Regions from separate parts of the Serratia sarumanii genome, predicted to be linked through region 2. Evidence: predicted binding sites of a transcription regulator. Region 2 holds the regulator's gene; the other holds the start of a gene.
What was found. Region 2 encodes LexA, which represses DNA repair genes until DNA is damaged. Its sites were predicted from a motif close to TNCTGTATGTACATACAGNA; they were not measured.
Positions count from the first base shown of each region.

Region 1: the regulator LexA is predicted to act here: its motif matches at 1,458-1,477, upstream of sulA (SOS-induced cell division inhibitor SulA).

Region 1 covers NZ_CP124750.1:1,807,019-1,814,675, forward strand. Annotated here, with positions in the region: gene ompA (porin OmpA) at 1-573, opposite strand, end outside; gene sulA (SOS-induced cell division inhibitor SulA) at 931-1,437, opposite strand; gene SSARUM_RS08540 (TfoX/Sxy family DNA transformation protein) at 1,667-2,323, shown strand; gene yccS (YccS family putative transporter) at 2,328-4,463, opposite strand; gene SSARUM_RS08550 (YccF domain-containing protein) at 4,490-4,942, opposite strand; gene helD (DNA helicase IV) at 5,109-7,163, shown strand; gene SSARUM_RS08560 (methylglyoxal synthase) at 7,196-7,654, opposite strand.
Region 2 covers NZ_CP124750.1:4,556,936-4,564,592, reverse strand. Annotated here, with positions in the region: gene ubiC (chorismate lyase) at 168-683, shown strand; gene ubiA (4-hydroxybenzoate octaprenyltransferase) at 701-1,573, shown strand; gene plsB (glycerol-3-phosphate 1-O-acyltransferase PlsB) at 1,639-4,104, opposite strand; gene SSARUM_RS21615 (diacylglycerol kinase) at 4,253-4,621, shown strand; gene lexA (transcriptional repressor LexA) at 4,724-5,332, shown strand; gene dinF (MATE family efflux transporter DinF) at 5,435-6,772, shown strand; gene SSARUM_RS21600 (CsbD family protein) at 7,088-7,297, shown strand; gene zur (zinc uptake transcriptional repressor Zur) at 7,400-7,657, opposite strand, start outside.

The sequences.
Region 1 (7,657 bases), 2.3 Mb from region 2:
GTCTGGACGTGCGCCAACGGTACCTGCGTCACCGATGTTGCTTACGAACTGGTAATCCAGGCGAGTAGCCCAGTTTTTGGTCAGTGCGTATTCAACACCAACAGCAGCCAGCGGAGAAACGCCGGTGTCGTGGTCGCTCAGACGCTGACCAGTACGGCCGTAGTTAGCTTTGGAATCTGCACGCCATACCATACCACCCAGACGAGTGTAGATGTCCAGATCGTCAGCAATTGGGTAGCTCAGTTTAGCGGCCAGTTGAACGCCCTGCGCTTTGAAAGCACCGTTGTTCACGCTGCCTTTGTAAGGCATGCGGCCGAGCCAGTCATAGCCCAGTTCGAAGCCCAGGTATTGGTTTGCCTGGTAGCCCAGGAACGCGCCGGCACCCAGCTGATCTTTGTGGGTAGGACCGTTGCCGATACCGTTCTGGTAACCGTTGCCGTAGAAGCCAACGTCATGGTACTGGGACCAGCCCAGTTTAGCACCGGTGTACCAAGTGTTATCTTTTGGAGCGGCTTGCGCTACGGTAGCGAAACCTGCCAGTGCCACTGCTAATGCGATAGCTGTCTTTTTCATTTTGCGCCTCGTTATCATCCAAATAGGCAATGAGCTTTAAAGCTGTTTTAAGCCCTTGGTTAAATTCCTTCGCCAAGGTTTAAGCCCTCGTTTGTTACTCGCCAGTTTTTCTGACGTTATAGAGCAACCTTGGCGATGTAAAGTCTACAACGTGGCGCGAAAGTTACAAGTGTGATGTGATAAGGCTCTAAAAAAAAACGCGGAATCGTACATATTTGCTAACATTCTCAGCCTAAAAAAACGGCGATTCCTTGGGCGTTTTTACTTGCCAAACCGCAGCCGGACTAGCTTTGTGCCTTCCACCGCAAAGGTTCCGCTTATGGGGTGCGAAAATGATGGGAAAAATCCTAAATTTACTTAATGATACAAAGAAGAGTGAATTTTTAGGGTGGAACAGTGTCCGTGAGTCGGGTTAATGTCACGTTGAGGGCGCATGATAAACCCATAGGCATTACCCAATTCTGCCGCACGTCTTAATTTTAGACGATCCTCCTCCGTTAGCTCGGGCAACCAGCCAAGAACCACGCTGTAATTTCCCGTTTGCAGCGCTTTTTCCATAGCCTCGACCGTATTCACCGGGCTGATTTGGCTCAATTGCACCATCTTATCTACAGGCAGGCCGGATTGCTGCAGCCATTGCTTGCTTAATTTTTGCTGCGGTGTCAGCCACAGAAGCCAGCGAGACTGCTTGCCCAGTTGCAGCAGCAGGGGCAACAGCAATTGAGCCACTGCGGGCTGGCGCTCGTTGTAAACAAGTTCACTGATCAAGCCATTCTCTTTGCCGACATCCGTGTTCTTCTCAGCATTGCGCGCTGTAAAAGAGCCTTGGCTGAAATGAGGTTGGTAGAGTGATTGAGTACGCATAAAGTTCCCGCCCGTCGTGTTACTGTATGTTTATACAGTATCCCTGATTTGGGATAAGATCAACCCAAATTTTCGTAGCGGCTCGCATAATTGCGATCATTTTTTGTACCGGTGTTTTTTGTGATTGGCATGCGGGTGGATAGTGCGTATTTTCCTAATTAGTTGTTCACGTTACTCTTTTCATTGATAAGAGAAATAATACGACCGGAACCTAAAAAGGAGAAACGCTATGAAAAGGATGTCGATACGAAGGATCGCACAGGCTAAAAATTGCTTCGCGGCGCTGGGCGCCATCACCACGCGGTCACAGTTTGGCGGCTACGGCCTGCTGGCCGAGGGGGTAATGTTTGCAGTGATAGCGGAAGGAGAGTTGTACCTGCGGGCTACGGCGAGCATGGAACCGGCTTTTCGCGCCAGAGGGATGGTCAATATGGTCTATTCCAAGCGTGGAGTGCCCATCACTTTGCGTTATTACTGGGTTGACGAGTCGCTGTGGCGGGAACGCAACGAGCTGGTGGGGCTGGCCTGGCAGGCCGTCAGGGAAGCGCGTCGAGAGCAGCGGCTTAAGGCCGGCGATCACGGTCGATTGAAGGCGTTGCCGAATATCGATGTCAACATGGAGCGCTTGCTATGGCGAGCGGGTATCCGCAACGCCTATGACCTGCGGCTGCAAGGCGCTAAACGCAGCTATCTCCGCCTGCTGCAACAGCAGACCAATCTGGGGCTGCGTGTGCTGCTGTCGCTGGGCGGCGCGATAGCCGGTTATCATCAGGCGGCGTTGCCGGCCGAATTGCGCAACGAACTGGTGCGCTGGTTCGAGCATACGATGGCGATGCGCCGCCATGGGCATGAGCCAGTGGTTCAGGGCCCATCGAGCGAGCCCTGAATAATTAGATTGCCTTATTGATTTGGGCGTGGAGTGCGGTGAGCTCCGGCAGCAGTTCGAGCATCAACCCCACCTGTTGCAACACCAACTGCTCTTTGCTTTCAGGTTCCGGAACGGCTCTGCGAATGCGCTCCGCCAGCTGTTCCAGCGCTTGCACAATGCGCTGGCTGTTCCGTTCTTCCTGATGCAAGGCGCCGTCCACGTAACACACGGCATCATTGAGCAGATCGAGGGTGACAGGGGTATTCAGCCGCTCGCGGTGTGCCCCCAACGCCGAGATATAACTCAGGAGAGTGTGGTTGAGGCAAAGCAGGCGGAAGGCGGCTTCCTGCAATTCCTTGTCGGCCTTGGGATCGGCGGACATGTTGGAGATGACCGAAGCCAGTTCGGCATCGCTGTTGTGGGCATCTCGCCGCGCAATGCGGTAGGCGAGGCCGTTATCCTTACCCTGGTGGTATTGCACCAGAATGGCGTCCAGATAACGGCAGTTGGCATTCAGGGTTTTATCCACCACCGCCGGCAGTTGGCGGAATTTCCAGTCCGGCCAGATAAAGCTGACCGCCGCCCAGGCGATGGCGCAGCCCAACAAGGTGTCGTAAACGCGCGGGGCGGCTACTTCGAATCCTTCACCCAACAGGTTAAAGCATAACAAGACCAGTAGCGTGATGAACATGGTGGCGTGGGCATACTGGACGGTGCGGAAAGCGAAAAATAGAACGCCGGTGATGACGATCAACACCAGCTGTCCTTCCAGTGAAGGCACGAAATAGAGGATCGGCAGGCCGATCAGGATACCGGCCAGGGTGCCGATGATGCGCAGCGCCAGGCGTCGGCGGGTAGCGTTGTAGTTCGGTTGACAGACGAACAGGCTGGTCAACAGGATCCAGTAACCGTGCTGCATGCCGGTGAACTGGATGAAAGCGTAACCCACGCACAGCACCACCGACATGCGGATCGCGTGGCGGAACAGGGCCGATTGCGGCGTCAAATGGCGGCTGATGCGCAGGCGGATGTCGCTCCAGCCGGTTAAGCGATCGTCGGCCAGGCTGTTCTCTTCCGCTTGCCCGCTTGCCAGTGTCTGCTCTGACTCAATATTGGCCAGCTGCGCATCGATCGCATGCAGGTTTTTCAGCAGGTGCGCCAGCGCCTTGGTTTGTTCTGAATTGCCCTGGGTTTCGGCGATGCGCGCCAAGGCCTCCTGAATGCGGCTGAAGGCCGGCTCAAAACGCGGGTTGTGCTGGTATTTTTGCCGCAGCAGGATCGATTGTGCCAGTTGGCGGCAGGCGCGCGCCTGCATGCTCAGCAAACGCTGGAAGCGGAATAAAATATCGCTGTGGCGGAATTGCCGGCTGAGCGCGTGATACTGAACGTGGGAAGAGCTGGCGCGTTCGTGGATATCCTGCGCGACAAAATAGTAGTGCAAGGTACGGCGGGTGCCGCGCTGGCCGCGATCGCCTTTCAGGCGCGTCAGCAGCGAGGCTTTGGTCTGGTTAAGCAACGCGACCAACGCGCTGTTGGCCATCGCAACATCCATCCATGGCAGGTCGGCGTCGCGTTCGGCGTCGGGATCGAACAGGTTGGCTTTGGCATCCAGATAGTTGGCCAGTTGATCGTAGCAGCGCGCCAGGTTCTCTTGCAGTGGCCGGATAGGGAACAGCAGGTGGCCCGCCAGCGTCAGCAGGTTGTACCACAGCGCACCGATCACCAGCAGCAGCGGTTGCTGATACCAGGCATCGTACATGGCGGTGCCGAGCATGGTGTAAACCGCGATCAGCAGTGCGCCGAAGGCGATGGTGGCGTAACGTTGCCCCAAGGCGCCCAGAAGGATAAAACCGCAGGTCGACGTGGTTAAGCCAAGGGCGAACAACCAGGGATAGGGGAACAGCAGCTCGATTGAAGCTGAGGCGACAAAGAAGCACACCAGCGTGATCAGCAGGTTGCGTAACCTGCCGGCCAGGCGGTCATCCAAGTCGGTCAGGGCCGCTGCCACCACGCCCAGCGTCAGCGGGATGGTCAGCTTGGGAATGCCCAGCCACCAGGGAACGGCGGTGGTGCCGATCAGCGCAATAAGGATGCGCAGGTGATACAGCAGATTGCTGTTATAGGTGTAACGACGTACTGCGGGTGCAAAAGAGCGCACGAAAAACTCCTCAAACGGAGAAAAAATTAACGCTGATGATAGTGGCGGCGAGCATTCTCAATACGCGCTTGCTGAGCCATTTCTACCGAGACGACGCGGCGCCCCACCGGCCACAGCGCGATGGCGGCAATTTTGAAATTGGCGATGCCGACCGGAATGCCGATGATCGAAACGCACTGCACGATACCGGCGGCGATGTGTGACAGGCACAGCCACCAGCCGAACAGCACCAGCCAGATAACGTTGAGCAGTGAGCCGCCGGCGGAGAGCAGCGCATTGCTTTTTTCCGGGTAGAGCTCATCGACGTGGATTGCCTCATTGCCGAACGGCACCAGCGACAGCTTGGTGATTTCCCAGCAGGAGCGGGTGAGCGGCAGCGTGATGACCAGCAGCACGCTGAACACCGTGGCGATGAGCCAACCCAGCGTGGTGAAGAAACCGCCCAACACAAAATTAAGAATATTCAGTACAGTACGCATAGACGTCATTCTGCTCTAATGTTGGCCAAACCGCGATGCGGGCGTATTCACGATAAAAACGCAAAATCTATTCTACCCTTTTTTTAGCGCTAGAGTGCCACTGCTTATCGCAGGTAAACTGGCAGATATCCGTTATTTAATCTCAACATAGTCATGGCGCGACGATATGGAACTTAAAGCGACATCGCTGGGGAAACACCTGGCTCAGCACCCTTATAACCGCGTGCGGTTGCTGCACGCCGGCGTTGAGGTGAGCGGGGAAAAACATGAATACCTGATCCCCTTCAATCAACTGATTCAGGTCAGGTGCAAGCGCGGCATCGTCTGGGGCGAGCTGGAATTTGAATTGCCGGACGAAAAAGTGGTGCGACTGCACGGCACCGAGTGGCAGGAAACGCAGCGTTTTTATCACTATCTGCAGCAGGCGTGGCAGCAGTGGAGCGCCGAAATGAGTGAGGTCAGTGCCGGCGTGTTGCAACAGCAGGTGGCACAGATTCAGCGCATTGAGCAGCAAGATAAATGGTTCAAAAAGTCTGAGCTGGGCAAACTGCAGCAGCAAATCCGTGAAGCCTTCTCCGCGCTGCCAATGCCGGTGGCGCGCCTGGAGGAATTCGATAACTGCCGGGCCGATTACCATCTGTGTCTGCAATGGCTGCAGCAGGGGCAACGCAGTGTCGACCAACGCAACCGGCAGTGGACCGATCGCATGCTGGAGCAACATCACGACTTCTTCCAGACCGTCGAGAGCTCACCGCTCAATGACTCTCAGAGCCGTGCGGTGGTCAACGGCGAGGATTCCGTCCTGGTATTGGCGGGGGCCGGCAGCGGCAAGACGTCGGTGCTGGTGGCGCGCGCCGGCTGGCTGCTGCGCCGTCAGGAGGCGGAGCCGGGCCAAATCTTGCTGTTGGCGTTCGGCCGTCAGGCTGCGAGTGAGATGAATGATCGCATCAAAGAACGTTTGGGCGATGTCGGTATTCAGGCCAAAACATTCCATGCATTGGCGCTGCAGATCATTCAACAAGGCAGCCGCAAAGCCCCGGCCATCAGCCGGTTGGAAACCGATGCCAGCGCGCGCAAAGCGTTGCTGATTGCCCATTGGCGCGAGCAATGTGCAGAGAAAAAAGCCCAGGCGAAGGGGTGGCGTCAATGGTTGACCGAGGAGCTGGAATGGGACGTGCCGGAAGGCGACTTCTGGCAGGATAAACGCCTGGCGGACCGGCTGGCGGGCCGGTTGGAACGCTGGCTGGGGCTGATGCGCATGCACGGCGGCAGCCAGGCGGAGATGATTGAGCAGGCGGATGAAGAAATCCGCGATCTGTTTTCGAAACGCATTCGGCTGATGGCGCCACTATTGAAAGCCTGGAAAAGCGCCTTAAAAGAGGAAGGAGCGGTGGACTTCTCCGGCCTTATTCATCAGGCGGTCAACATTCTCGACAAGGGGCGCTTCGTCAGCCCGTGGAAACATATTCTGGTCGATGAGTTTCAGGATATCTCGCCGCAGCGTGCGCTGTTGCTGGCGGCGCTGCGTCGGCAGAACAAGCAGACTTGCCTGTTTGCGGTGGGGGATGACTGGCAGGCGATTTATCGCTTCAGCGGCGCAGAGTTGACGTTAACCACGGCTTTTGCCACCCACTTCGGCGAAGGGGCGCAGTGCGCGCTGGACACCACTTATCGTTTCAACGAACGTATCGGCGAGGTGGCCAACCGGTTCGTGCAGCAGAACCCGCACCAGCTGAAAAAACCGCTCAACAGCCTGAGCAAGGGCAATAAAAAGTCGGTGGCGATCCTGCCGCACGAGCAGTTGGAGCCCTTGCTGGATAAACTGAGCGGCTACGCCAAGCCGGATGAGCGCATCCTGGTGCTGGCGCGCTACCATCATCTGAAACCGGAAGCGCTGGCGAAGGCGGCCACCCGCTGGCCCAAGCTGGATCTGGAATTTATGACCATCCACGCCAGCAAGGGGCAGCAGGCGGAATACGTCATCATCGCCGGTTTGCATGATGGGCGTGACGGCTTCCCCGCCGTGGCGCGCGAGTCGGTGTTGGAAGAGGTGCTGCTGCCGCAGCCGGAGGATTTCCCGGATGCCGAAGAGCGCCGTCTGCTGTATGTCGCGTTGACGCGCGCTAAACATCAGGTGTGGCTGTTGCAGGATCGTGAACGTCCTTCGGTGTTCGTTGAACACCTGCAAGATCTTGGCGTACCGGTGCAGAAAAAACCGTAAGCCTGGGCCTGGCGGCTGCCAGGCCGCGAGGACTATTTCAGGCGGTCTTGCAGGTAGCGCTGATAGTCGGGGATGGCGATCTCCACCTCGCTTTTGAACAGCGGAGAGTCGATCAGAAAGTCGGCGGTCGAGCGGTTGGTGGCCACCGGAATATTCCATACGGTCGCCAGCCGCAGCAGCGCCTTCACGTCCGGATCGTGCGGCACCGCGTTCAGCGGATCCCAGAAGAAGATCAGCATGTCTATCTTGCCTTCCGCAATCAGTGCGCCAACCTGCTGATCGCCGCCCATCGGGCCACTCAGCATGCTGGTGACGGGAATGCCGCTGGCGCGCTGGATCAGATTACCGGTAGTGCCGGTGGCGTACAGCTGGTGCTGCGCCAGAATGGTCTTGTGGCTTTCTACCCACTCCAGCAGGGCCTGTTTGCGGTGATCGTGCGCCACCAGCGCAATGTGTTTGCGCGCGGCGATAGTGCGGGTGGTCAATTCCATCTC
Region 2 (7,657 bases):
GATGGCAAAAAGATGACAGAACCCCGGTTTTTCCGGCCGATAGGCCTGCCGTTTTCGCCACGAATCAGCCTGCCGCTTTCGCATTTCTGCGCTACAATGGGGGCCTGTTAACAGTTTGTATCGTCTGGCGCGCCGTACCGGCTGCGGTTCAGGCGAGGAGTAAAGCAATGTCTGGCATCAGGGATTCCATCCTGCCGCCGCTGGAGTGGTTGTCCGAACAGGATCCTCCGGCGCCCGCCGCCGTCAGCGACTGGCTGATGGAGTTAGGCTCCATGACCCGCCGATTTGAACGCCATTGCGCCCAGGTGCGCGTCGAACCGCAGCGCGAATGCTTCGTCACGCGCGAGGCGCTGGGCGACGAGGCGAAGCACCTGCCCGACAGCCCGCGCTACTGGCTGCGCGAAGTGGTGCTGCTGGGCGACGACCAGCCCTGGCTGCTAGGGCGCACGGTGATCCCGGAAAATACGCTGACCGGCCCCGACCAGGCGCTGGTGGATCTGGGCACGCTGCCGCTGGGGCGCTACCTGTTCAGCAGCGGCGAGCTGACCCGCGACTATATTCATATCGGCCGGCAGGACGCGCTGTGGGCGCGCCGTTCACGGCTGCGGCTGGCGGGCAAACCGCTGTTGCTGACCGAACTGTTTTTACCGGCTTCGCCGCTGTATTCAGCGGTTCCTGCATAAGAGAGGAGAGCAAGACCTTGGAGGGAAGCGTGACTCAAAGTAAATGGCGGGCTTACAGCCATTTGATGCGCATTGATAAACCGATCGGCACGCTGTTGCTGCTGTGGCCGACGCTGTGGGCGCTGTGGCTGGCCGGGAAAGGCGTGCCGCCGCTGTCGATTTTGCTGGTGTTCGTGCTCGGCGTGTTCCTGATGCGCGCCGCCGGTTGCGTGGTGAATGATTACGCCGATCGCGCGGTGGACGGCTACGTGAAACGCACCGCCGGGCGGCCGATGCCGAGCGGCCGGGTGAGCGCGAAAGAGGCCAAGGTGCTGTTCGTGGTGCTGGTGCTGATTTCGTTCTGCCTGGTGTTGACGCTCAATGCGATGACCATTTGGCTGTCGCTGGCGGCGCTGGCGCTGGCCTGGGCGTACCCGTTCATGAAGCGGGTGACCAACCTGCCGCAGTTCGTGCTGGGCGCCGCGTTCGGCTGGGGCATTCCGATGGGCTATGCGGCGGTCAGCGAATCGCTGCCGCTCAGCTGCTGGCTGCTGCTGCTGGCCAACATCTGCTGGACGGTGGCCTACGATACGCTGTATGCGATGGTCGACCGCGACGATGACCTGAAGATCGGCATCAAATCCACCGCTATCCTGTTCGGCCGTTATGACAAGCTGATCGTCGGGCTGCTGCAGTTCGCGACGCTGCTGCTGCTGGTGTGGGTCGGTTATCTGGCGCAGCTCGGCGGGGCGTTTTACTGGTCACTGCTGCTGGCGGGCGCGCTGTTCATTCACCAGCAGAAACAGATCGCCGGCCGCGAGCGCGAGGCCTGCTTCAAGGCCTTCCTGCAGAACAACTATGTGGGGCTGGTGGTGTTCATCGGCATCGCGCTGAGCTATCTGCCGACGTAACGCTTCCCTTCCGCAAGAAAAAAGGCACCCCGAGGGTGCCTTTTGTGTTTCCGCGCCGGGCGAAATCACTCGTCTTTCTCTTCTTCCGCATCGGATTGCGGCAGGGCGTTGGTCTCTTCCGGCATGTTGACGCTTTCGATGGTCAGCTTGATCTCCGGCGTGATCAGATCGCTCAGCATGTTGTATACCTCGAGGGTGTGCTCGCGGATCGCATCGCCGCTGTCGTTGATATAGCCTTCTTCGCGCAGCGTTGCCACCAGGGTGGAGAACACCGCCTTGTCGAAGAATTCCGGCGCGTTGATGCCGTGCAGCACCGACAGACGCTGCGCCATGATGCGGCTCTCTTTCTCCAGCGCGCCGCGGTTGATGCTCGGGTTGGCGCTGAGGATCGACATGGTGATGGCGTAGCGTTGCAGGGTTTCGCGCACCCCGGCGGCCAGCAGCTGCAGCGGGCGAATGCGCGCCGGGTTCAGCACCAGCTCGTCGCCTTTGTCGCAGATCAGCTGTTGACGGATCAGCTCGTCGATCACCGGCCGCAGCACCTCCGGCAGCTGTTCCTTGTCGTTATGCAGGAACAGCTCGGCTTTCAGCATCGGATAGATCATGCCGATTTGGCGCAGCAGCTCGGCGCGCGATACCCGGCGGTGATGCATCACGATGCTGGCGATCAGCGACGGCAGCACCAGCAGGTGGTGGATGTTGTTGCGGTAATAGGTCATCAGCACCGCCTGCTCGCGCGGCAGGATGATGATGTCGCCGATGCTGTCCTTCTCCACCTCGAACTTGTTCATGTTCAGCGCGTGATCCAGCAGCTCGTCCGGCGTTTGCGTCGGCACGGTGACGTCACGCGCGTAAGGCGCGTTGCGCATCAGCTGCAGGTAGCACTCGAGCTGTTCGATCAGCTGCTCGCGGGTCAGCGAACGCTGACGCGAGGCCAGCAGCGCGGTGGAACACAGGTTCATGGCGTTGGCCGCGGCGGCGTTGTTGATGCGCACCATGATCTGGCCGGCCAGATCGTTGACCGTCGGCGTCAGCCAGCTTGGGCGCTGGGCTTCGATCGGATCGATCGACTCGCGCCACTGCGGCACGTTCTGGTTGAGGTAAGCCGTCAATGGCAGCGGTTCGCCGAAGTTGACGTAACCCTGGCCCAGGTTGCGCAGCTTGCGCAGGCCGCGCAGCATCTGCGGCAGGCTCTCTTTTTCCTTGGTGGCGCCGCGCAGCTCTTTGGCATAGGTACCCACTTCCATCACGTGCTCGTAACCGATGTAAATCGGCACCAGCGTGATCGGACGGGTGCCGCCGCGCAGCATCGCCTGGATGGTCATCGACAGGGTGCCGGTCTTCGGCTCCAGCAGGCGCCCGGTGCGGGAACGGCCGCCTTCCACGAAGTATTCCACCGAGTAACCGCGGGTGAACAGCTCGCCGAGGTATTCGCGGAACACCGTCGAGTACAGCTTGTTGCCCTTGAAGGTGCGGCGGATGAAGAACGCGCCCAGGCGACGGAAGATCGGGCCGGCCGGCCAGAAGTTGAGGTTGATGCCGGCGGCGATGTGCGGCGGCACCAGGCCCTGGTGATACAGCACGTAGGACAGCAGCAGATAGTCCATGTGGCTGCGGTGGCAGGGCACGTAGACGATCTCGTGGCCGTCCTGCGCCAGCTGGCGCACGCGCTCGGCGTTGGTGACGTTGATGCCTTGATACAGCCGGTTCCAGGTCCAGCTCAGCACGCGGTCGGACAGGCGCACGGTTTCGTAGGAGAAATCGGCGGCGATCTCTTCCATCAGCGCGATGGCGTTTTGCTGGGCCTTCTCGTGTGAGATCTTCTTGCTGCGCGCTTCGTCCTCGACCGCTTTTTCGATCGCTTTGGACGCCAACAGCTTGTTAAACAGATCCTGACGGGCCGGCAGGCTCGGGCCCACTGCGGCCAGGCGCTGACGCGAGAAGTGCATGCGCGCCACGCGCGCCAGTTTCTGCGCGATGGTTTTATCCGTTCCGTGTTCGGTGGCCATGCGGCGCAGCGAAACGGTGTTGGAGAAACGCACGAAGCTGTCGCGGCCGAGCCACAGCACGGCGAAGAATTTCTGCACGCCGTTCAACAGACGCAGGTGCGGCGTACCGTGGCCTTCGCGGCCCGGCGAGCGGCCGAACATCACCGAAACCGGCAGCATCTGAATGTCGAGATCCGGATTGCTGCGATGCAGATCCAGATAGTCGTGGAACAGCTTTACCGACTCTTCTTTCGGGGTGTAATAGCGGAACACGCGCGGGCCGTCGTGAATGAACACGTAGCTCGGCAGCACGGTGCCGTCGATCTCCAGCGAGTTGAGCGGATCGGGCAGATCCTGCGCCAGGCACTGGGTGCGCAGCGTCAGCAAATCCGCCTTGGAATTGTAAGGTAAAACATACAAAATCGGCCGTGAGGGATCCAACCCTAGCTCGGTAACCGGATCTGAAGGGATGACCTTACTTCTTACCAACAATTTAAGTGGTAAATTCAATATTTTATAATAAATTTTACGCCAACCTGACATAACAACGTGAAGCCTCTTGTTAGCAATGCGCCGCAAGCATACCAGAAACCGGGTAGCAGATCTGTGGTGTTCGAAAACCGAGAGCCGTCAGCGCGGACTGTTCTAGACTCTTTTTATTATGACCGACCTCTGAGAAAGGCACGAAAACATGGCAAACCAAGCAACCGGACTGACCCGCATCATCAAGGCCGCCGGCTATTCCTATAAAGGGCTTTCCGCCGCCTGGCAGCACGAAGCGGCGTTCCGCCAGGAACTGGTGGTCACCCTCCTGGCTATCATACTGGCTGTCTGGCTGGATGTGGGTGCGATAGCGCGCATTTTATTGATCGGATCGGTAGCGCTGGTGATGATCGTCGAGATCCTGAACAGCGCGATCGAGGCGGTGGTGGATCGCATCGGCAGCGAACATCACGAGCTGTCCGGCCGAGCCAAGGACATGGGATCGGCGGCGGTGTCGCTGGCGATCGTGCTGGCGCTGTTCGTTTGGGGCACGGTCTTATGGCAGCACTTCGGCTGACGAAAAGCGCCTACTGACTGATTTTTATTTAATCTTCGGTTCCCAATCCGCGCTTACCTGTATATACTCACAGCAAGACTGTATAAACAAACAGGGGGCGGAATGAAAGCACTAACTACCAGACAGCAAGAGGTCTACGACCTGATTCGCGAGCACATTTCGCAAACGGGCATGCCGCCAACGCGTGCCGAGATCGCGATGCGTCTGGGGTTCCGTTCGCCTAACGCCGCCGAAGAACACCTGAAGGCGCTGGCACGCAAAGGCGTGATCGAAATCGTCTCCGGTGCTTCGCGCGGTATCCGCCTGCTGATGGAAGAAGAAGAGGGTCTGCCGCTGATCGGCCGCGTCGCCGCCGGCGAGCCGCTGCTGGCGCAGCAGCACATCGAAGGGCACTACCAGGTGGATCCTTCCCTGTTTAAACCGAGCGCCGATTTCCTGCTGCGGGTGAACGGCATGTCGATGCGCGACATCGGCATTCTGGATGGCGATCTGCTGGCGGTGCACAAAACGCAAGACGTGCGCAATGGCCAGGTCGTGGTGGCGCGCATCGAAGACGAAGTGACGGTCAAGCGCCTGAAAAAGCACGGCAACGTGGTTGAACTGCTGCCAGAGAACAACGAATTCCAACCTATCGTGGTCGATCTGCGTCAGCAGAATTTCACTATCGAAGGGCTGGCGGTCGGCGTGATCCGCAACGGCGACTGGATTTAATCGTCGCACCCTCAGTGCCGCCTCCTTGTATCAATCGCCCCTGTTCTGGGGCGTTTTTGTTTCTGACCTTGCCATTCGCCACCGCTACGGGAACTTCTCATCATGCGCTTGATTTCCGCCTTTACCAGCGACACCGATAAAGCTCTGTGGCGCCTGGCCCTGCCGATGATTTTCTCCAATATTACCGTGCCGCTGCTCGGGCTGGTGGACACCGCGGTGATCGGCCACCTCGACAGCCCGATCTATCTGGGGGGCGTCGCGATCGGCGCGGTGGCGACCAGCTTCCTGTTCATGCTGCTGTTGTTCCTGCGCATGAGCACCACCGGCCTGGCGGCGCAGGCGCTGGGGGCACAGAACCCGCAGGCGCTGGCGCGCGCCTTTATGCAACCGCTGCTGTTGGCGCTGCTGGCCGGAGCGGCGATCGTCCTGCTGCGTTATCCGCTGATCGAACTGGCGCTGCGGATCGTCGGTGGCGATGGCGAAGTGCTGGAACAGGCGCGGCGTTTTCTTGAGATCCGCTGGCTCAGCGCCCCGGCGGCGCTGGCCAATCTGGTGCTGCTGGGCTGGCTGCTCGGCGTGCAGTACGTGCGGGCGCCGGTGATCCTGCTGATCGTCGGCAACCTGCTGAATATCGTACTGGATATCTGGCTGGTGATGGGCCTGGGCTGGAACGTGCGAGGGGCGGCGGCGGCCACCGCCATCGCCGAATACGCCACGCTGTTGCTCGGCCTGTGGCTGGCGTGGCGGGTGATGCGCCTGCGCGGTATTACCCTGCCGATGCTGCGCCAGGCTTGGCGCGGCGATCTGCGTCGCCTGCTGGCGCTCAACCGCGACATCATGCTGCGTTCACTGTTGCTGCAACTGTGCTTTGCGTCGCTGACCATTTTCGGCGCTCGCCTGGGGAGCGAGGTGGTGGCGGTCAATGCGGTATTGATGAATCTGCTGACGTTCACCGCCTATGCGCTCGACGGCTTCGCTTATGCGGTGGAGGCCCATTCAGGCCACGCCTACGGCGCCCGGGACGATAGCCAACTGCGTAAGGTGTGGCACGCGGCCTGCAGGCAGGCGGGGCTGGTCGCGTTGGCCTTCGGCCTGGCGTATGCCGTTACCGGCCAGCAGATCGTGGCGGCGTTGACCTCCTTGCCGGAGCTGCGTGCGTTGGCTGCCCATTATTTACCGTGGCAGGTCATTCTGCCGCTGGTCGGGGTGTGGTGCTATTTGCTGGACGGCATGTTTATCGGCGCCACGCGCGGCGCCGAGATGCGTAACAGCATGGCGGTGGCTGCGGCAGGGTATGGTCTGACGCTGTTCAGCGTGCCGCTGCTTGGCAACCACGGGCTTTGGCTGGCGCTGGCGGTGTTTCTGACGTTGCGCGGCGTGGCGTTGGGCTGGATTTGGCACCGCCACCAGGTGCGCGGCAGCTGGTTTACCGCACATTAATCCGGGCGTTCTGTTGGGGTAATGGTTAGTTTTTCTTATGTTTTTTGTCATGTTTGCTTACATGTTTTCAGCCTGGTCCCGTTCGCGTTAGTTCGTTGTTTGCTGGCGTTTTTTGTTTTTATTTTGTCAGTTAATGGTTTTTTGTTCTGTGTTTTGGCTTTTTTATTTCCATGTTTAACTAGAATGAATCATGTGGCTGGTAAATGAAGGGGAACGGTGCTCCTTAAGGTGAAGGGAGCATCAGCCAGAAAAATTTCTGGTTAACCCCGGCCGGCGACAGGGATCACTGATTCACCACAGGTTAACGGAGAGACTATGAATAAAGATCAAGCCGACGGTAACTGGAAGCAGCTGAAAGGCAAAGTGAAGGAAAAATGGGGCAAGCTGACCGATGACGATCTGACGGTCATCGAAGGGAAACGCGAACAGCTGGTCGGCAAAATCCAGGAGCGCTACGGTTACCAGAAAGAGGCGGCCGAGAAAGAGGTGAAAGCCTGGGAAGAACACACCAAACACCGCTGGTAATTTGCAGGGCCGCCATTGAAGGCGGCTTGCCCAGCGCAGGCCGGCGTCGCTCTCATCCTCTGGCGCCCCGGCCGCAGGTACAGGGAGGTACCTGACTTCGTCTTACTTCTTCTTGATGGCGATGCTGTGATCGTGTTCGGCGCAGTCATGCTTGCTGTCGCACGCCTCAACCTCCACGCAGCCGGCGCACAAACCGTGCGCTTCCACCACGCTGTGGCGCAGCGCAAATCCGGCTTCCTGCGCCAGCTTCTGCAGCGTTTCCTCTACGCCTTCAGTGGTGCGTTCGGTCACCTGGCCGCAGCGGTCGCAGATAAACAGTGCGGACGTGTGCATCGGCTGTTCGAAATGGTGGCACAGCAC